DNA from 2 places in the Pantoea jilinensis genome. Region 2 is predicted to be linked to the other one. Evidence: predicted binding sites of a transcription regulator. Region 2 holds the regulator's gene; the other holds the start of a gene.
The links. The regulator PhoB, encoded in region 2, activates phosphate uptake and scavenging genes when phosphate is short. The targets are predictions, from matches to a motif close to CTGTCATAAAACTGNCNNAT.
Positions count from the first base shown of each region.

Region 1: a site for PhoB is predicted at 5,801-5,820, ahead of pitA (inorganic phosphate transporter PitA). Genes of this name have one in related genera too.

Region 1 is NZ_CP077746.1:283,818-294,064, reverse strand. It holds gene KTJ90_RS01360 (sugar porter family MFS transporter) at 1-236, shown strand, start outside; gene KTJ90_RS01355 (Rossmann-fold NAD(P)-binding domain-containing protein) at 252-929, opposite strand; gene KTJ90_RS01350 (LacI family DNA-binding transcriptional regulator) at 1,159-2,178, shown strand; gene KTJ90_RS01345 (hypothetical protein) at 2,233-3,060, opposite strand; gene KTJ90_RS01340 (hypothetical protein) at 3,062-3,259, opposite strand; gene KTJ90_RS01335 (aldo/keto reductase) at 3,551-4,537, shown strand; gene KTJ90_RS01330 (BaiN/RdsA family NAD(P)/FAD-dependent oxidoreductase) at 4,545-5,729, opposite strand; gene pitA (inorganic phosphate transporter PitA) at 5,972-7,474, shown strand; gene uspB (universal stress protein UspB) at 7,512-7,847, opposite strand; gene uspA (universal stress protein UspA) at 8,262-8,699, shown strand; gene rsmJ (16S rRNA (guanine(1516)-N(2))-methyltransferase RsmJ) at 8,756-9,502, opposite strand; gene prlC (M3 family metallopeptidase) at 9,511-10,247, opposite strand, start outside.
Region 2 is NZ_CP077746.1:3,139,419-3,149,665, forward strand. It holds gene KTJ90_RS14860 (PstS family phosphate ABC transporter substrate-binding protein) at 155-1,075, opposite strand; gene phoR (phosphate regulon sensor histidine kinase PhoR) at 1,095-2,408, opposite strand; gene phoB (phosphate response regulator transcription factor PhoB) at 2,423-3,112, opposite strand; gene sbcD (exonuclease subunit SbcD) at 3,310-4,509, shown strand; gene KTJ90_RS14880 (AAA family ATPase) at 4,506-8,180, shown strand; gene KTJ90_RS14885 (DUF799 domain-containing protein) at 8,210-8,866, opposite strand; gene KTJ90_RS14890 (DUF4810 domain-containing protein) at 8,863-9,222, opposite strand; gene KTJ90_RS14895 (CsgG/HfaB family protein) at 9,234-9,911, opposite strand; gene KTJ90_RS14900 (cell envelope integrity TolA C-terminal domain-containing protein) at 10,080-10,247, shown strand, end outside.

The sequences.
Region 1 (10,247 bases), 1.2 Mb from region 2:
TCGGCATTACCGCCTCCACCACCACGAACTGGGTCGGTAATATGATTGTGGGTGCGACCTTCCTGACCATGCTGGATCAGCTGGGGAATGCCAATACCTTCTGGCTCTACGGCGCGCTTAATCTGGTGTTTATCGTGCTGACGATGATGCTGGTTCCCGAGACCAAACATGTGACGCTGGAGCACATTGAACGCAACCTGATGAAAGGCAAAGCACTACGTGACATCGGGGCGTAACCGCCCCGTATCAACTTACCATTGCAGCTGCTGGCCGGCGTAATCGACATAGTGATGACCACCACGACCGCGCCAGTGGGTCAGTTGCCGGACGATACCGGCCGCACTCTCTTCTGCTGTCAGTGGCGCACTCTCGCCACCCATATCTGTTTTCACCCAGCCGGGGTGCAGCGTCAGCAGCGTCCCGTTCTGCGCGTCAACTGCCGGAGTCAGTGTGCGGCTCAGCATATTCAGGGCCGCTTTGCTGGCCGAATAAATCGGCATCTGCGCCTGCGGGTTTTCATTCAGGCTGCCGAGCTGAGATGAGGTCAGCGCCAGCACACCTTCCGGCTTCAACAGCGGCAGCAAAATCTCTGCACTGCGAACCGGCGCTATCGCGTTGGTCAGGAACAGCTGCGCCAGATCCTGATCGTCACTCTGCAAGACCTTCTGGTGTGAAGGCCCGGAAATCCCGGCGTTAATCAGAATCGCATCGAACGTTTTGCCACTGAGCTGGCTGGCAAGCTGCTGAACCGCCGATGAGTGCGTCATATCCAGCGCATGCCAGTGAATGTCTGGCTTATTACCCTGCTCTGGAATGCCACTGCGATGCGTAGCCGTGACCTGCCAGCCCTCACCCGCAAACGCCTGTGCCACCGCCAGCCCGATACCGCGCGAAGCACCAATAATCAGAACCTCTTTTTGCTGAGCCATATTCACTCCTCGTTGATTGTCTCACTACAAGCTTAACGGGTATTCCGCCAGGACAGCGGCCCGCTGTGCTTTTTAGCGTGGCGACAGCACGGTCGGTAAAAACCTTGCGGCACAACGCTGATGATGGTTTTCCATCATTAAATTGCTTTATCTTTTACTTTTAACCGATTAGAAGAGATAAATAGTCAGGCATGCAGCAGTTAATCGCCATTTTTCCCGTGGAGTCTGAATGAAAAAGCTCACCTTAGAGGTGGTGGCAAAAATGGCGGGCGTCGGGATTGCGACGGTCGATCGTGTGCTGAATGAACGCGGCGGCGTGTCACTGGAGACCAGCCGTAAAGTCCTGAAAGCTGCGCGCGAAGTGGGATTGAAGCGTCTGCTGCCAGAGGAGTACCAGCATCCCTGGCAAATTGAGGTGTTCCTGAGTAATAACGGCTCCTCCTTTTTTCAGCAGCTTACTACCCATTTCAGCGAAGTCGCCAGCCAGCTTGGCTATCGTCGCCTGAAACTGCATAAAACTCTGGTGGCCGAGGCACAGCCTGAGCAGCTGGCGCAAAGTATTATCGCCCGCAGCAGCACGCGCGACGGCATCATTGTCTTTGCACATGATTCACCGCCCATCTACCGGGCGCTAGCGCTGTGCCGCAGCCGCAATGTGCCGGTGATTACCATCGTTACCGATCTGCCTGATGCCGACCGCTTATGTCATGTCGGCATTGACCAGTATCAGGCCGGACGCACGGCGGGATTACTGATGAGTAAAACGGTGAGTCAGCCCGGCGACATTCTAATGGTCAGTGGCCGCTTCGATTATCGCGCCCACCGTCAGCGCATTGACGGATTCCGGGAGGCCATGGCGCAGCGCGCGCCCCAGCGTCATCTGCGTGAGGTGCTGTCGGGTCAGGATCAGCGGGAGACAATCCGCAGCGTGCTGGCCCGCAACCTGCAACCGTCGCAGATGATTGCAGGGGTCTACAACACTGGCATGGGCAATACTGTTGTCAGCGACACACTACGTGCCCACCAGTTGCTGGGTAAATGCACCTATATCACTCATGAACTTTATGATGTGACACGTAAGCTACTGATGAATGATGAAGTGGCATTTACCCTGGATCAGCATGCTCAACAACATGCCCGGCTGGCGATTGATTTGATGCTAAGTCATCTGGAAACCGGCTCTCAACCGGATGTGTATCAGGCGGGTAAAGTCGCGTTCAGGTTGTTTACGGCGGAAAATATGACGTGAGGGGATCGGTTTCCCCTGATGATGTCACATCATCAGGGGAAACCGATCGAGCTTTTAACCCGCTGCATCGCGGCTTTTATCGTCCGGGCTGTCCGTGTCGTCACCACCCTGACTCTTCTCCACTTCCTGCGGATGTCCCATTGAAAGTGCGGCGGCACTGGCGGGATCGAACAGTGACAGACTCTCTATCTGATCAACCATGATCACTTTACGGAATGACATCGCATCTTTGGGTTTCGAGTCGAGCGTGATGTCATGCTCGGCGTACCACTTGCTGTAGTTATGTTCCACCGCCAGCTTCAGCGTCTTGCTGTCGCGGTATCCGCTGAGCATCGGGATCAGCACGATGTTTTTAGTGCTCTCATATTCAAACGTCGAGGCATGAATCATGCCGATGTAAATGCGGCGCGACTTCATCGTAATCCACGCGAGTTCGCCCTCTTCCATGCACTGAAACAGCAGTTGTTCCACGCCATTGGAGCGTGACAGTTGCTGATAGAGATCTTTACGACCTGTAACGTTCAGTCGTGCACTGCCTGCCCAGTTTGAGCGATAAAGGCAGAGCAGGATGGAAAAGGCGAGCATGATTACGACTGGTGCCTGGATGCCCAGGAAGCTCCAGTTCATAAACTCTACCTGCCACTTCAGATGCACGCCGGGGATCATCTGAACGGCATTAGCAATGCCGGAAATACAGAGCAGCAGTAACCAGATGATGCCGGTGGCGAAGACACCCTGAAGAACAAAAATACAGCCGTAGAGCGCGACCAGAAAGTAGACATCCCAGCCCGACGAGCGACGGATTTTAAAGCGGCTGTTTAAATCACGGCTGGTGTACCAGTAACCACTGACCATCAACACCATAAATATTGCGGTACCCACCTCACACTCCCTTTAACGTATTCACGTGGCGGGCAAAATCTTCATGGACTTCCTCGCTCAGCGTGTTGACCGAGATATTGCCGTTTTCATCAATAATGATGCGCTCACCTTCAGCAATTGAGTCGTTGATATCCTGACGGGTCATGATCTGCAAAAACTTCTCGGGACTGGCAAAGACCGACTTAATAATTTTAAACATAGCGATCCCATTGTTGGCCTGAAAATTGAAGTATGTGACTGAATCCACACTCTTGCCTGTTTAATTTCGGGTGAAATTTCTTAAAATCAATTAATTAGCGAAGCGGCAGCCAAACAGTCAAAGCCGTTTTTCACTGAAATCTTCAACATAACCAGCAGCCTGGCGTCACCGCATCGCATTTTACGGGGCGGGCCTGCGACGACGTGAAATCACCTCTCCGTCAGGAAGCGCTAAGCTCAATGGTTAGCCCTTTTCTGTCACCCTGTCTGAAACGCATCGAGGAAGGTTTGCATGAAACAACGAACACTGGGCCGTACCGGTCAGCGCGTCTCTGAAATTGGCTTTGGCGCATGGGCCATTGGCGGAACCTGGGGAGAAGTGAGCATGGAGGATGCCAAAGCCGCGCTGAATGCTGCGCTGGATGCAGGCATCACCTTTATTGATACTGCCGATGTCTATGGCGATGGCCGCTCCGAAAAAATTATTGCAGAGGTGCTGAATCAGCGCGGCGGTGAACGCCCGTTTGTGGCCACCAAGCTGGGGCGTCGCCTGTCACCACACGTGGCTGAGGGCTACAACGCCGAAAACCTCAACGCCTTTATCGATCGCTCACGGGAAAATCTGCAGACCGACACGCTGGATCTGGTGCAGCTACATTGCCCACCGACGGAGGTTTACTACAACCCGGACGTGTTTGCGGTGATGGATGAGATGGTCGCCGCCGGAAAAATCCGTCACTATGGCGTCTCCGTTGAGAAAGTCGAGGAAGGCCTGAAAGCGCTGGCATTTCCCAACGTCTCGTCGATTCAGCTGATCTACAACATTTTCCGTCAGCGTCCCGCGGAACTGCTGTTGCGTGAAGCGAAACGCCGTGATGTGGCGATCATTGCCCGTGTGCCGCTGGCTTCAGGCCTGCTGACCGGCAAAATGCGCGCCGACAGCGTGTTTGCCGCTGACGACCATCGCACCTTTAACCGTAATGGCGAAGCGTTCGATAAAGGCGAGACCTTCTCCGGTGTGCCTTATGAGGTGGCACTGGAGGCGGTGGAGGAGATTCGCCGCTTTGTTACGGGCGACACCACCATGGCGATGTTTGCACTGCGCTGGATCCTGATGAACGAAGATGTCAGCGTGGTCATTCCTGGCGCGAAAAATCGTGAGCAGGCTGAAGCCAATGCCCGCGCCAGCGACGTCGGTGCACTCTCTGAGGATACGATGGCGGCGCTGAAGCAGATCTATCAGGAGAAGATTGCGCCGCACGTGCATCAGCGCTGGTAAATGCGCGTTACAACGCCTGGGCGCACGCCCAGGCGGAACTCCAGGCCCACTGGAAGTTATATCCCCCCAGCCAGCCGGTGACATCGGCCACTTCACCAATAAAGTACAGCCCCGGCACCGCGCGCGCCTCCATGGTTTTCGAGGAGAGCTGCGTGGTGTCTACGCCGCCCAGTGTCACTTCAGCTGTGCGATACCCCTCGGTGCCGTTTGGCTGAATGCGCCAGGCATGCAGCGTTTGCGCCAGTTCAGTTTGCTGTTTGCTGTTGAGCTGTTTCAGGGTGATATCCGGCACCACTTTGAGTGCCTGCAATACTTCCACCAGACGCTTCGGCAGGATTTTCGCCAGACTGTTTTTCAGGCTGAGATTCGGATGCGCTTCACGCTGCGCCGTCAGAAACGCCTCAAGCGGCGTAGCGGGTAACAGGTCGATGGTGACGAATTCGCCGGGCAGCCAGTAGCTGGAGATTTGCAGTACCGCGGGGCCGGAGAGCCCACGGTGAGTGAACAGCATCGCCTCTTTAAAGCGGGTACCATCCTGCGCATCGATGGTGGTGTCCAGCGCAACGCCTGAGAGCGTCTGTAATTGTTCCAGCAGTGGCTTATGCAGCGTAAAGGGCACCAGAGCCGCCCGGGTCGGATACACATTCAGACCAAATTGCTCTGCAATTTTGTAGCCAAACGGCGTGGCACCCAGGCCTGGCATCGACAGACCACCGCTGGCAATCACCAGTTTTTTCGCCTGAACCGTACTGCCGTTGAGTTGCAGGGTGTAGCCGCTTTCATCGCGCTCAACACTGATCACTTCACTGCGCAGTCGAAGGGTGACATTGCCCTTGTCACATTCGGCCAGCAGCAGATCGACAATTTGCTGAGCAGAGTCATCACAGAAGAGCTGGCCCAGGGTTTTTTCATGCCAGGCGATACCGTGGCGATTAACCAGATCGATAAAATCCCACTGGGTATAACGCGCCAGCGCGGATTTACAGAAATGAGGATTGTGCGACAGATACGCCGCCGGTTCAGTGTAGAGATTGGTGAAGTTGCAGCGGCCACCGCCCGACATCAGAATCTTGCGGCCTGGCTTTTTGCCGTTATCCAGTAGTAACACGCTCAGTCCGCGCTGCCCGGCCTGGGCGGCACAGAACAGCCCTGCGGCTCCGGCACCAATGATGATAACGTCAAACTGTTCCACTGCGTTCACTCACTTAACTGGAAAGGCGCAGATTGTAGTGATCTGCTCACCCGGACGCCAGCGTCAAAAAATTGCCGTAAATGTGTCATATTGTATCTGACTAATATCTAACCCTTTTTCACTGAGTAACCCGTTCGCTCTGCGAAGAAAGGTTAAATTAGCGCTATATTTTCCTTTCCCATACAGCACGTTGTCGCGGATAATGCGCCGCGTTCATGTCCTCCAAAAATGGCGTAACGTTTATGCTACATCTGTTTGCTGGTCTAGACCTCAGTACTAGCCTGTTATTGGTTCTTGCCCTGCTGTTTGTATTGTTTTACGAAGCAATCAACGGTTTCCACGACACGGCCAACGCAGTTGCGACGGTCATCTATACGCGTGCCATGCGTGCCCAGCTTGCTGTGGTTATGGCGGGTGTATTCAACTTCCTTGGCGTACTACTCGGTGGATTGAGTGTTGCCTACGCTATTGTTCATATGCTTCCCACCGATCTGTTGCTGAATGTTGGATCGGCTCACGGTCTCGCCATGGTGTTTTCTATGCTGCTGGCGGCGATTATCTGGAACCTCGGCACCTGGTATCTCGGTCTGCCGGCCTCCAGCTCCCATACACTGATCGGCGCGATTATCGGTATCGGTCTGACCAACGCCCTGATGAGCGGAACCTCGGTGGTTGATGCACTCAACATTCCGAAAGTCCTGAACATCTTCCTTTCTCTGATCCTGTCGCCGATTGTCGGCCTGGTGATGGCGGGCGGGTTAATCTTTATTCTGCGTCGCTACTGGAGTAATACTAAAAAGCGTGCGCGTATTCATATGACGCCTGCTGACCGCGAAAAGATCGACGGCAAGAAAAAGCCGCCGTTCTGGACCCGTATCGCCCTGATTGTTTCGGCAATTGGCGTGAGCTATTCGCACGGTGCGAATGACGGTCAGAAGGGCATTGGCCTGATCATGCTGGTCCTGATTGGCGTGGCGCCGGCTGGTTTCGTCGTGAATATGAATGCCTCCGGTTATGACATCACGCGCACCCGCGATGCCGTCAACCATCTGGAACAGTATTACCAGCAGCACAACGCGTCACTGACACATATCATCCAGATGGCACCGCCTAAGTTGCCAACACCGGAAGAAGTGCCGGCAACCAGCCCGCAGGAGTTTCACTGTGACAGCGCGCGAGCACTGCAGGCAGTGCAGCGTGCGCAGGTGTTGCTGAACAATCTGCAGAGCTACGATCAGCTGACCGTTGATCAGCGTGGTCAGATGCGTCGTCTGCTGCTGTGTATCTCAGACACCGCCGATAAAGCGGCCCGTCTGCAGGAAACCACGCCAGATGACAAACGCTTCCTCAATAAGCTGAAAAGTGACCTGCTTGGCACCATCGAGTACGCGCCTATCTGGATTATTGTGGCCGTGGCGCTGGCGCTGGGCACCGGTACTATGATTGGCTGGCGTCGTGTTGCCACCACCATCGGTGAGAAGATTGGTAAAAAAGGCATGACCTATGCGCAGGGAATGTCAGCCCAGGTGACAGCAGCGCTGTCGATTGGTATTGCCAGCTATACCGGCATGCCCGTCTCTACCACGCATATCCTCTCTTCATCGGTAGCCGGTACCATGCTGGTCGACGGTGGCGGATTGCAGAGCCGGACTATCAAGAATATCGCCATGGCGTGGATCTTCACCCTGCCGGTTTGTATTCTGCTGTCAGGTTCGCTCTACTGGATTGCCTTGAAACTGGTGTGATGCCAGCTGACAAAAGGGCGACGCAAGTCGCCCTTTTTTAATGCCAGATCGCCAGCGCCACCAGACTGATAACCACCAGCCCACACAGCGCACTGGTCAGAACAAACTGTCCCCGCACCCGTTCACAGCGCCGGATAAACTCATCGTCGTGGTGATCAAGATAGCGTTTTGCCCAGATATAAGTGACCAGCCGCACCTGTTTACTCGGCTGACCGTGAGAGGTGAAAAACCCCGCCCCATCGACATACTGATACAGCAGTGGATCACAACCCCGTAATACCGCCAGTAGCGCGCGCAGCGATGAAAAATAGCGTGCCATATTCACGATACACACCACACAAAGAGCCCAGAAAAGCGCAATAGTGCTGATCATATTCCCCCCTCCCAGCTGGAATCGCAGCAACAGACTCAGTGTCTGGCACTGAATCCGCCTGCAGAAAAAACCAGCCACTGAATCTCCGGACTGCGAAAATTTTCGACCCCCTGAGCGGCTGCGAACCGGACCGCCTTTTCTCAGTGTAGGAGAATTCTTTACATTTTTTCCAACGATGATTTTCGTTCAGCGCGAGTAAATCTGGCATAGCCTTGATCTTATTCATAAGCCAGACGGCAACAGCAGCATTTACAATGAGAGAAGGCTATACTCAGACTATAACAACATCATCACCTGCAACGCAGGTTGACACTTTGGTGGCGCTCATCGCCCGCTCGCGCAAGGGACTTCGCTAAGCTGTGACGCGGCAGGAACACCGGATGCCATCCTTAATCTCGTGAAAGGAGTTTTATCATGGCTTATAAACACATCCTGATTGCAGTAGACCTTTCTCCCGAAAGCCAGTTGCTGGTGGATAAGGCTGTCTCGCTGGCGCGTCCCTACGATGCCAGAATTTCCCTGATTCACGTTGATGTGAATTATTCTGACCTCTATACCGGCCTGATTGATGTCAACTTAGGGGATATGCAGAAGCGTATTTCTGAAGAGACGCATGCCGCACTGAAAGGGTTGTCAGATGCGGCGGGCTATCCGATCAGTGAGACACTGAGCGGCAGTGGTGACCTCGGCCAGGTTCTGGTTGATGCCATCAAGAAATATGACGTTGACCTGGTGGTGTGTGGTCATCATCAGGATTTCTGGAGCAAGCTGATGTCCTCAGCCCGTCAGTTGATCAATACCGTGCATATCGACATGCTGATTGTGCCGTTGCGCGATGAAGACGAGGCGTAATTCAGACGCTTAACGAAATGAATAAAGCCGGCGCGACGCCGGCTTTTTTTATACGTTCAGAGCGGGGGATAGATATCAAAGCGATGGCTTTTGGTGACCACAGCCGCCTGTGTCACGACACCCGCCAGCGGCGGTGCATAGTCTGGTCGTTTGACCACAATACGCTTTTTCGCCAGTCGACGAGCCGGTTCCAGTAACGCATCCGCATCTTCATCCGGCCCGACCAGCGACTGAAACACCCGCATCTCCTTTTTCACCAGTGCACTTTTCTGGCGATGGGGATACATCGGATCGAGATAGACCACATCTGGCTGCGGCGTAATATCGCCCAGGGCCTGCGCGCTGGCCGCGTGAATCAGCGTCAGACGATCGCGCAGCCAGGGGCCAATTTCCGCATCCTGATAACCGCGCTGCAGACCATCTTCCAGCAGCGCAGCCACCACCGGATGGCGCTCCAGCATCCGCACCCGGCAGCCGAGCGCCGCCAGCACAAACGCATCACGCCCCAGTCCTGCCGTCGCATCCACCACATCCGGCAGATAACCGCCTTTAATGCCCACCGCTTTGGCGACAGCTTCGCCGCGTCCACCGCCGAAACGACGGCGATGCGCCATCGCGCCGGTGACGAAATCAACAAAAATACCGCCCAGCTTAGGCTCATCACGTTTACGCAGTTCCAGGTGCGTTGAGGTCTGCACCAGCGCCAGCAGCGCATCTTCATCGTGCTCCAGCTGCCAGCGCTGCGCTAAACGTGATAAGGCGCCGTCTCCGGCGCCTGATTCATCGAGCAAACAGATTTTCACAAACTGACTTATCCCTGAATGCCGTAATGTTCCAGCATCGCATCGAGTTGCGGTTCACGACCGCGGAAGCGTTTGAACAGCTCCATCGGCTCTTCAGAACCGCCACGCGTCAGGATGTTATCCAGGAAAGACTGACCGGTTTCACGGTTGAAGATCCCCTCTTCTTCGAAGCGGGAATAGGCATCCGCTGCCAGCACGTCTGCCCACAGATAGCTGTAGTAACCCGCCGCATAGCCACCGGCAAAGATGTGGCTGAAGGCGTGCGGGAAACGGCCCCATTCCGGACTCGGAACGACCGCAACGCGGCTTTTCACTTCGCGCAGGGTTTCCAGAATCTGCGCGCCCTTCTCCGGATTAAACTCGGTGTGCAGACGGAAATCGAACAGGCCGAACTCCAGCTGACGCAGGATAAACAGCGCGGCCTGGTAATTCTTCGCCGCCAGCATTTTATCCAGCAGTTCTTTCGGCAGCGGTTCGCCAGTCTCAAAGTGACCCGAGAGAAACGCCAGCGCATCCGGTTCCCAGCACCAGTTTTCCATAAACTGGCTTGGCAGTTCGACCGCATCCCATGGCACACCGCTGATACCGGAAACGCCAGGCGCTTCGATGCGGGTCAGCATGTGGTGCAGGCCATGACCAAACTCATGGAACAGAGTAATCACTTCGTCATGGGTGAACAGCGCAGGTTTGCCTTTCACCGGGCGGTTAAAGTTACAGGTCAGGTAAGCGACCGGCTTCTGCAGGC
Region 2 (10,247 bases):
CCTGTCTCTCCTGCCGGTAATAACGACAGGAAATCATTGCACTCCGAAATAAATAGCCATCTGGATGGCTACATGTCTGAAAACAGAGTGTCATGAGTGGCATGCATCTGCAACTGAAGAAAATTCAGGGATGATGAAAAAAATTCAACCGGGATTAACGCAGGGCGGCGCGCGCCTCTGCCATCTGGCTGTCTGAGAGCGGCAGATAGCCCGCTTCGCTGACCCGCCGCTGTCCTTGTGGTGAAAGAACCTGCTGCAGAAATGCCGCCACCAGCGGCGGCAGTGGTTTACCGGGTGCTTTATTAACATAGAGATAGAGTGGACGCGCCCAGGGATAACGGCCGCTACGAATAGCATCGGCATCCGGGGCAATCGCCTGGCCCTGATCATTCGTCACCGCCAGCATTTTTACGCCGCTGAGATGAAAGCCAAAACTGGCGTAGCCGATGCTGCGCGAATTACCGGCCACCGCCTGCACCACCGCGGCCGAGCCAGGAAACTCCGCTACGTCGCTGCGGAAATCGCCTTTGCATAGCACCTGCTGTTTGAAGAAACCCCAGGTGCCGGAGGCGGAATTACGTCCATAGCGCTGAATGGGGCGTTTGTTCCATTGCGCGCCGGTTAAACCGAGATCGCCCCAGCGCAGCGGCACACTGTGTGCGCCACACAGACGGGTAATGGAGAAGATGGCGTCGAGCTGACGCGGTTCAATCTGCTGCAGCGGGTTACGCTGATTCACTACCACCACCAGCGCATCCATCGCCACCGGCACCGCCAGCGGCGGATAACCGTAGCGCGCCTCAAAAGCCTGCCGCTCATCGGCCTGCATCGGGCGGCTCATCGGACCGAGCTGTGCGGCACCTGCTGCCAGCGCGGTCGGTGCGGTTGAGGAACCGGAGGCCTGAACCTGCACATTGACGCCCGGCGCCTGCCGACTAAAATCCTCGCCCCACAGGGTCATAAGATAGCCAAGCGTATCTGAGCCGACACTGCTGAGATTGCCGGAGAGCGTGCCGTGCTGGGCCAGCGCCAGGCCCGGCAGCAGCGTAACAATCAATACAAGAAGAATGCGCATCAGGAAGATCCGGCAGCCATTAATGAACGGCATTCTCCTGCATCACGCTGCTGACAATCAACCTCGCGGGCAGCGTAAACGTAAAACAGGTCTCTTTGTGCGGCACGCTGGTGATGTCGAGCCGCGCGTTGTGGTGACTCAGCGCATGTTTCACTATCGCCAGACCCAGCCCGCTGCCACCAGTGGCACGTGAACGCGCTTTATCGACGCGGTAGAAACGCTCGGTCAGACGGGGAATATGTTCTGAAGCAATACCCGGCCCGTTGTCGCAAACCCGGAAGGTGGCGCCCTGTTTGCCGCGCAGCCAGCTGATATCAATCCGCGTGCCATCCGGAGTGTGATTTACCGCGTTATAAACCAGATTGGAGATAGCACTGCGAAGCTGTTCATCGTTGCCGAACACTTTCAGATGGGGATCGGTATGGAAATGAATATCGTGACGACCGCCACTTAGCGTCGCCGCCTCATGCTGCAGCAGCTTCAGCATGACCGGCACATCCACCTTCTCTTTCAGATCGATGGCAGGCGCGGCTTCAATGCGCGACAGCGTCAGCAGCTGTTTGACCAGGCTGTCCATACGACGCGTCTGCTCCGACATCGTGTGCAGCGCTTTGCTGCGCGAAGGCTCGCTCATCACCGAGTCGTTCATCATCTCCAGATAGCCCTGCAGCACCGTGAGCGGCGTACGTAACTCATGGCTGACGTTGGCAAAAAAGTTGCGGCGCGCCCCTTCCAGCTGATGCATCTGCGTCACATCACGCGCCACCAGCAGCCACTGCCCCTCGCTGTAGGGCATGACGCGAAATTCCATGTGAAGTTTGTTGTTCAGCACCAACGTCAGGGGCTTGTCAAAATCGCGCTGGCGCAGATAGCGTGAGAACTCCGGATAACGCAGCAGATTGAGGATGTTCTGGCCATTATCTTCCGGCCAGCGCAGACCCAGGTGCTGTTGCGCCAGACCGTTACACCAGAAAATAGTGCCCTCTTCCGTGGTCAGGATCACCGCATCCGGCAGCGACTCGGCACCGCTGCGGAAACGTTTGATCAGATTACCGAGTTCACGTCGCCGCCGCCGGTTGCGCAGCTGCATCTGGTAAAGACCATAAAACAGCGGTTCCCAGCTGGCACGCCCGGCGGGTGGCGTCATGGTGCGGTCGAGCCACAGCCAGTGCGACAGCCGCATCAGATTGTGGAAATGCCATAACAGCACCATGACCACGCTCAGCAGCAACCACCAGGGCAAACCGCCAGACAGCAGGCCCAGCAGCACCGCAGGCAGACAGGCCAGCAGCAGTTCTGTCAGTAATCTCTTCCAGGAGAGGCGTTCCAGCACGGTAAAGGCTCCGTTTAGTAGCGGGCAGAGAAACGATACCCTGTTCCACGGACGGTTTGTACCATGCGATCGTGGCCGGAGACTTCCAGCGCTTTACGTAAACGGCGAATGTGAACATCAACAGTGCGATCTTCCACATACACATTGGTGCCCCAGACGTGGTTCAGCAGCTGTTCGCGGCTGTATACGCGTTCCGGGTGAGTCATAAAGAAGTGCAGCAGCTTATATTCGGTCGGGCCCATCTCCAGCGGCGTGGTTTCGGACATCACGCGATGTGAAGAAGGATCCAGACTCAGTCCCTGCATCTCAATCACCTCTTCCACCGCCATCGGTGAAATACGGCGCATCACCGCTTTAATTCGCGCCATCAGCTCTTTGGGTGAAAAGGGCTTGGTAATGTAATCATCGGCGCCCACTTCCAGGCCACGCACCCGATCTTCCTCTTCGCCACGCGCGGTGAGCATCATCACCGGGATATCCCGTGTCATCGCCTCGCGTTTCAGATGCTTGATAAACTGAATACCGCTGCCTCCAGGTAACATCCAGTCCAGTAAAATCAGATCGGGCCAGGGTTCAATCAGCTTGCCCACGGCACTGTCATAATCTTCCGCCTCAATTGGCTGATAGTCGTTCTGCTCCAGAACAAAACACAACATTTCACGGATGGGGGCTTCATCCTCCACAACCAAAATGCGCTTAGCCATTATTACTCCTGCTGATTATGACGGCTGTCACTGAGATTCGCGGCGCCATTATGCGTCAGATTTGTGACACTTTTATGAAAAACATAACCTGCCTGTAACGCCGTTGGTAATCATTTATGACAGCGCAGCGACAATTTTTCGCTTTGGCCGCAGAGCCAGTATAATCGCCGGGCGAATCACAACGGCAGGGACTCATCATGCGCATCATTCATACTGCGGACTGGCATCTGGGGCAGTTCTTTTACAACAAAAGTCGGGCAGCCGAACATCAGGCGTTTCTCGACTGGCTGTTGATCCAGATTGAACAGCATCAGGTGGATGCGTTGATTATTGCAGGCGATCTGTTTGATACCGGCACGCCGCCCAGCTACGCCCGCGAGATGTTTAACCGCTTTGTGGTGGCGCTGCAGCCCACCGGTTGTCAGCTGATTGTGCTGGCGGGCAACCACGATTCCGTGGCGACGCTGAATGAGTCGCGCGAACTGCTCGCCTGTCTCAACACCCGGGTAATCGCCACCCCCCAGGAGCAGGATGATGTGTTGCTGCTGAACACCCGCCAGGGCGAACCGGGCGCGCTGCTCTGTGCCATTCCTTATCTGCGACCGCGCGATATTCTGCGCAGCCGGGCGGGTCAGTCAGGGCGCGATAAACAGACCTCGCTGCTGGAGGCGATTGCCCATCACTATCAGCAACGCTTCGCCGCCGCCCAGGCGCTGGGTCATGCATTGCCGATTATCGCTACCGGACATCTCACCACCGTCGGGGTCAGCCAGAGCGATTCGGTGCGTGACATCTACATCGGTACGCTTGATGCCTTCCCCGCCAGTGCCTTTCCGGCCGCTGACTACATTGCACTGGGCCATATTCATCGCGCCCAGCGCGTGGCGGGCAGCGAGCATATCCGGTACAGCGGTTCGCCCATTCCGCTGAGTTTTGATGAGCTGGGCAGCGAAAAAAGCGTCTTTCTGCTGGAGCTTGCGGCAAGCGGCCTGCAATCCGTTACGCCGCTGGTGGTGCCGCAGGCGCAGCCGATGCAGGTGCTGAAAGGATCGCTGGCACAGATTGCGGAACAGTTACACGCCTTCAGCACGGCTGAGCAGGAGAAGCCAACCTGGCTCGACATCGAAGTCACCACGCAGGAGTACCTCAGCGATCTGCAGCATCAGGTCGAAACCCTGACCGCCACGCTGCCGGTTGAAGTCCTGCTGCTGCGCCGCAGCCGCGAGCAGCGGCAGCAGAGCCTGGCGCGGCTCGACAACGAAACCCTGAGTGAGCTGAAAGTGGAAGAGGTCTTTGCCCGCCGGCTCGCGCTGGATGAGGAGCTGCAGCCTGCGCAAATCGACGAGATGACCACCCTGTTCCGCCAGACGCTGGCCGCCATGGAAGAGACCCAATGAAGATCCTCACGCTACGGTTTAAAAACCTCAATGCTCTGCGCGGTGAATGGTTCATCGACTTCCGCGCCGAGCCTTTTGCCAGCAATGGCCTGTTCGCCATAACCGGCGCGACCGGCGCGGGTAAAACCACCCTGCTGGACGCCATTTGTCTGGCGCTCTATCACCAGACGCCGCGCCTGGGCGCGATTTCCCAGAGCCAGAATGCGCTGATGACGCGCGACTGTGCCGAATGTCTGGCTGAAGTAGAGTTTGAGATCAAAGGCGAAGCCTGGCGCGCCTTCTGGAGCCAGAACCGTGCGCGTGGCACCGCCGACGGTAAGCTGCAGGCCCCGCGCGTTGAGCTGGCGCGCTGCGCCGACAACACCATTGTTGCCGATAAAGTCGGTGACAAGCTGAAGATGATCGAAACCCTCTCCGGGCTTGATTTCGAACGTTTTACCCGCTCAATGATGCTGTCGCAGGGCCAGTTTGCCGCCTTCCTCAACGCTAAAGCCAGTGAGCGTGCCGAACTGCTGGAGGAGCTGACCGGCACCGAAATTTACGGCCTGATCTCCGCCGCTATCTACGAGCGTCACAAAGAGGCGAAAACGCAGCTGGATATGTTGCGCAGTCAGGCGGGTGCGATGGCACTGCTGGATAGTGACGCGCGTGACGCCCTGCAACAGCAGCTCACCGATCTGACCGACGCGGAACAGCGGCTCAGCGCGCACTATCAACAGGCGCAGCAGCAGCAGCAGTGGCAGCAGCAGGCGCAGCAGTTACAGCAGGAGAGTGAGCAGGCTGATGCCGCGTTGCAGCAGGCTCAGTCTGCATCCCAGGCGGCAGAGACGGACCGCCAGCGGCTGGCTCGCAGCGAACCGGCTGAAAAGCTGCGGATAAAACTGCAGCAGCGTGATGCATTACGCACCGAACAGCAGCAGATCGAGAGCCACTGCCAGCAACTGACCGCATCGGCGCAGCAGGCGCAGAACCAACAGCAGCAGCATCAGCAAAATTACGCTGCTGCTCAGACGGTCCGCCAGCAGGCGCTTCAGGAACAGCAGCAGCAGGAGAACCTGCTGACGGAACAGGTATTACCGCTGGATCAGCGAATCATGACGCTGCAGCAGCACTTTGCAGAGCAACAGCAGGAAAATGCCCGCCAGCAACAGCAGGCTGACCAGACGCAGACCAGACTGGCGGAGCAGAAGCGTCAGGTCACGTCAGTGCAGCAGGCGATGACTGAACAGCATCAGTTACGTGAGCAGCTTGCCGATCTGGCGCATTGGGGCGCTTCACTGCCGGTATGGCAGGAGAACTTTGCCCTGCTGGCACAGCGTGAGGCGACGCTGGCCGAACTGCAGCAGCAGTGCGAACAGCAACAAAAACAGATCGACGCGCAGCAGGCGAAACAGCAACAGCAGGCACAGCAGGCCCTGCCGCGCCAGCAGGCGGAGCAACAGGCGCACCAGGCGTTGTTGCAGGCGGAGCAGGCACTCACTTCGCTTCATGAACAGCATCCGCCCGCTGCACTGCGGCAGGCATTAAGCCAGTTGCAGACCAGCCGTCCGGCCCGTCAGCAACTGTTGCTGCTCTCCACGCAGTGGCAGCCACTGCATCAGCAGCTGAATCAGCGCCAGCAGCGGCTGACCGCGCTTGAAAAAGCGCAACAGCAGAGCGAAGCGGAACTTCAGACTCTGCGTGAAACGTGGAAACGCGAAAAACAGCAGCTGGATGACGTTGAAAAAATTTGTGCGCTGGAGCAGCAGATTATCGATCTCAGCGATTACCGCGCCCGGCTCCCCCCCGATCAGCCGTGCCCGCTGTGCGGCTCCTGCACCCATCCGGCCATTGAAACCTACAGCACGCTGGAAGTGAGTGCTAACCAGCAGCGCCGGGCTGCGCTGCTGCAGCAAACTGAGACATTGCGTGAAGCAGGAACGGCAAAAAGCGAACAGCTAAAGCAATCTGCCGTTCAGCAGCAGACCCTGCGTGACGAAATCGCGGAAATGCAGCGTCAGCTTGACCAGCTTGAGCAGCAATGGCAGGCACTAAGCGGTGAGCTGGCACTTACCTTCACCCTTGCCGACCGCGAAGCGTTAGCCGCGTGGCAGCAGCAGCAAAGCGAACACGAAAGCCAGCTTGAGCAACAGCGACAGACACAGGAAGCCGCCGAACAGGCACGTCAGGCCGCGAAAGATCACCATCTTCAGCAGTTGCAGGCCTGGCAGCAACATCTGCAGGCACAGCAACTGGCGCAGCAGTCGCTGATCAGCCTGCAGCAGGCGCTGGATGCGCTGCACCAGCGGAAGCAGCAGGAACAGCAGGCCATGGCGCAATTGCAATCCCGTTTAGCTCAACAGTTCAGTGACCACAACCTTGCCCTTCCGGATGCCGCGAATCGCGACACGTGGCTGGCGGAACAGCAGAGGCGCTGGCAGCGCTGGCAGGAGAGTGAGCAGTTGCTCGCTAACCTGCAGCCGCAACTGTTAAAAGGCGAAACCCAGCTCACCGCCCTGCAACAGCAGGCAGAGCAGGAACAGCAGCAACTGGCCATCCGTCAACAGCAACAACAGCAGAGCCAGACACAGTTAGGTGAAATGCGTCAGCAGCGTCAGGCGCTGTTTGGCGATCGCGAAGTCACCCTCGCCCGTCAGCAGATGCAGGCCCGCATTCAGCAGTCTGATGAACAGCTGGCGCAGCAGCTCGCTGCCCTGCAGCAGGCGCAGGCTGAAGTCAGTCGCCTGCAGGGTGAGCTGTCGGGACTGGAAAATCAGCGTCAGACGCTCAGCGGCAAACTGACAGAGGCGGAAAGTGCACTGCAGCAGTCACTGGAGAGCGCCGGATTCGCGGATGAAGCCAGCCTGCGCGCGGCGCTATTGGATGAGCAGACCGCGCTGCAACTGCGTCAGCAGCTGCAGCAGCTCGACCAGCAATGCCAGCAGCAGCAGGCGCGACGGGCAGATCTGCGTCAGCGGCTCAGTGTCCATCAGCAGGCGAAGCCTGACGCGATGCCGGAATCCGCCGAAGCGCTGGCACAGCAGCTCGAGCAGTTACGGCTGGCACTGCGCGACAACGCCAGCCTGCAGGGCCAGGTTCAGCAGCAGCTGCACAGCGATGCCAGCCTTCGCGCCCGTCAGCAGAGCCTGATGACGCAGATTGAACAGGATGGTGTGGTGCTGGCGCAGTGGAGCCGGCTAAACGATCTGATCGGTTCCGCGACCGGCGACAAGTTCCGGCGCTTCGCCCAGGGCTTAACGCTGGATCATCTGGTGTCGCTCGCTAACAGGCAGCTTGATCGGCTGCATGGCCGCTATCTGCTGCAACGCCGGGCGCAGGATTTGCTGGAGCTGGATGTGGTCGATACCTGGCAGGCTGATGCGGCACGCGACACCCGCACGCTGTCGGGTGGCGAGAGCTTCCTGGTGAGTCTGGCACTGGCGCTGGCGCTATCGGATCTGGTCAGTCATAAAACGCGTATCGAATCGCTGTTTCTGGATGAGGGATTCGGCACGCTGGATGCTCAGACGCTGGATACCGCGCTGGATGCGCTGGACGCGCTTAACGCCAGCGGTAAAACCATTGGGGTGATCAGCCACGTGGAAGCGATGAAAGAGCGTATTCCGGTGCAGATTAAAGTGCGTAAGATGAATGGGTTAGGCTACAGCCAGCTGGAACTTCCGCAGGGATAACGGGCGCCAGCGCGCCCGTCTGAGTCTGATCAGCGGGCGCTAACCAGCGTGTAGCGTGGGCCGGTAAGTAACCCGCCCTGCTCGTTCTGGGACAGCAGTCGATTGCTGGTCAGTCCGGCCACGGTGTGCGCTTTATCAGTGACGTTGCTGGCAATCTGTTTGATCGCCGCGTTCACCAGCATCCCCACCAGTCCGCCATTGTTATTGTTGTTATCTTCACTGTCGCTGGCAGTGGCCTTACCCTGCCAGATCTCTTTGCCGCTGCGCAGATCCACCAGCCGTGCCTGGGCCGTCACGGTCGTCACGCTGTCAATGACCCGATAGCTGCTGCCATATTCGCTGATCGAGACATAGAGCGCGCTGTCGGCATGGAAAATCTCATTCAGACGCTTCGCGCTGACCGCCTGGGCATCAGTGGCGCTGGTCACGCCATTCTGCTGAAAGGTCTCTTCAACAACCGCCACCGGGAAGACGTAGTAACCGGCTTCGGCCAGCGGACGCGTCACCAGCGAGTTCAGGCTGTGAGCAGCGTTGATATCCGGTGATTTATTATCCGCAGGCAACACCAGAATTGAGGCGGGCTTGCTGGCACGAAACGCGCTGTAATCATAAGGTTTTTTCGGGTGCGCACAGCCGGTCAGCAACAACACCATCAGCGCGCCGCTCAGGGCAATCAGTTTTTTCACTGAACCACTCCTTGTTTTTTACTCATCAGAAAATCCATGTAAGGTGCCGATTCGGGAAACAGCTGCTTCTCGATGGCAAACTGCTCAAAGGCTTTATTGGTGTCGCCGGTTTTGGCAAAGAGCAGACCCAGCTGGGCATGCAGGCCAGGCGCAACCGGCTGGTTAACAGCACGGGCTTTTTCGATATCCAGATTCAGCGCATCAATCTGCTTCAGCGGATCGCTGCCCGGCTGATAGTAGCTGTAGACCTGCTGCTGATAATCGCCCCAGTAGTAGATCGTCTTCGGCGCTTTTGGCGCACAGCCGGCCAGCAGCGCTGCGGCAATCAGCAGGCTGCTCAGTGTCATCATCTTCATTTACTGCTTCCTTATTTAGCCGGACGCCATGCGCCGTTGTTGATTCCATCCACTAAATGATCGACCGCTTCACGAATCGCCAGATCCATAACTTTGCCGTTCAGCGTTGAGTCATAGCTGCTGGTGCCGCCAAAGCCGATGACTTCACGCGCCGAAAGCTGGTACTCGCCTGCGCCCTGGGAGCTGTAGACCACTTCAGAAGTGGTGACATCCACCACGTTCAGATTCACTTTGGCATAGGCGACCTGCGTTTTGCCGCGGCCCAGAATGCCCCACAGCTGCTGATCGCCCACTTCTTTGCGGCCAAATTCGGTGATATCACCGGTGATGATGTAGTTCGCGCCTTTGATATTCTGCTGGCTGCGTTTGAAATCCGACTCCTGCTGCAGCTCTTTCAGGTTACTGCGATCCAGCACGCTGAAACGATTGGTCTGCTGCAGATGGGTAATCAGAATGGTTTTCGACTGATTGCCCAGCCTGTCGACGCCATCAGAGAAGATGCCGTTCATGTACGAGGAGCGATTATCAAACTGGCCTACCGCAATCGGGCTGCGCACGCCCTGGTAAACCGGCTGACTGGCTGCGCGAACCTGCGGGGCCTGAATAGCGCGGGAAGATTCGGTGGCACAGCCGCTGATCAGCGACGCCATTAACAGGGAGAGTGCCGCAAAGGCATAATTTTTCTGCATTTCTAATCCATGAAGTAAAAGAGACGTAATCCGCGCCAGGGCGGTAAATTCTGGTTCTGTCGACAGTCGGAGTAATGCCATAGCATTCATGATGCCGGTCTGTAGACTGTCGGCAGCAGACAGGAAGATCTTTAAGGAAAATTGGCCAGTTAAATGAATTTAATTAATATGAAGATGAGAATATTGCTGGGGATGATTATTGCAGTGTCGCTCAGCGCCTGTCAGCAACCTGTGACAAAGCAACAGGATAGTGTGGCAAATCTTTGTCAGCCTGCGAAAGATCCGGACAGCAAATCCTGTCACTGGACTAATCAAATGCAGCCGGTGCTCAACAGG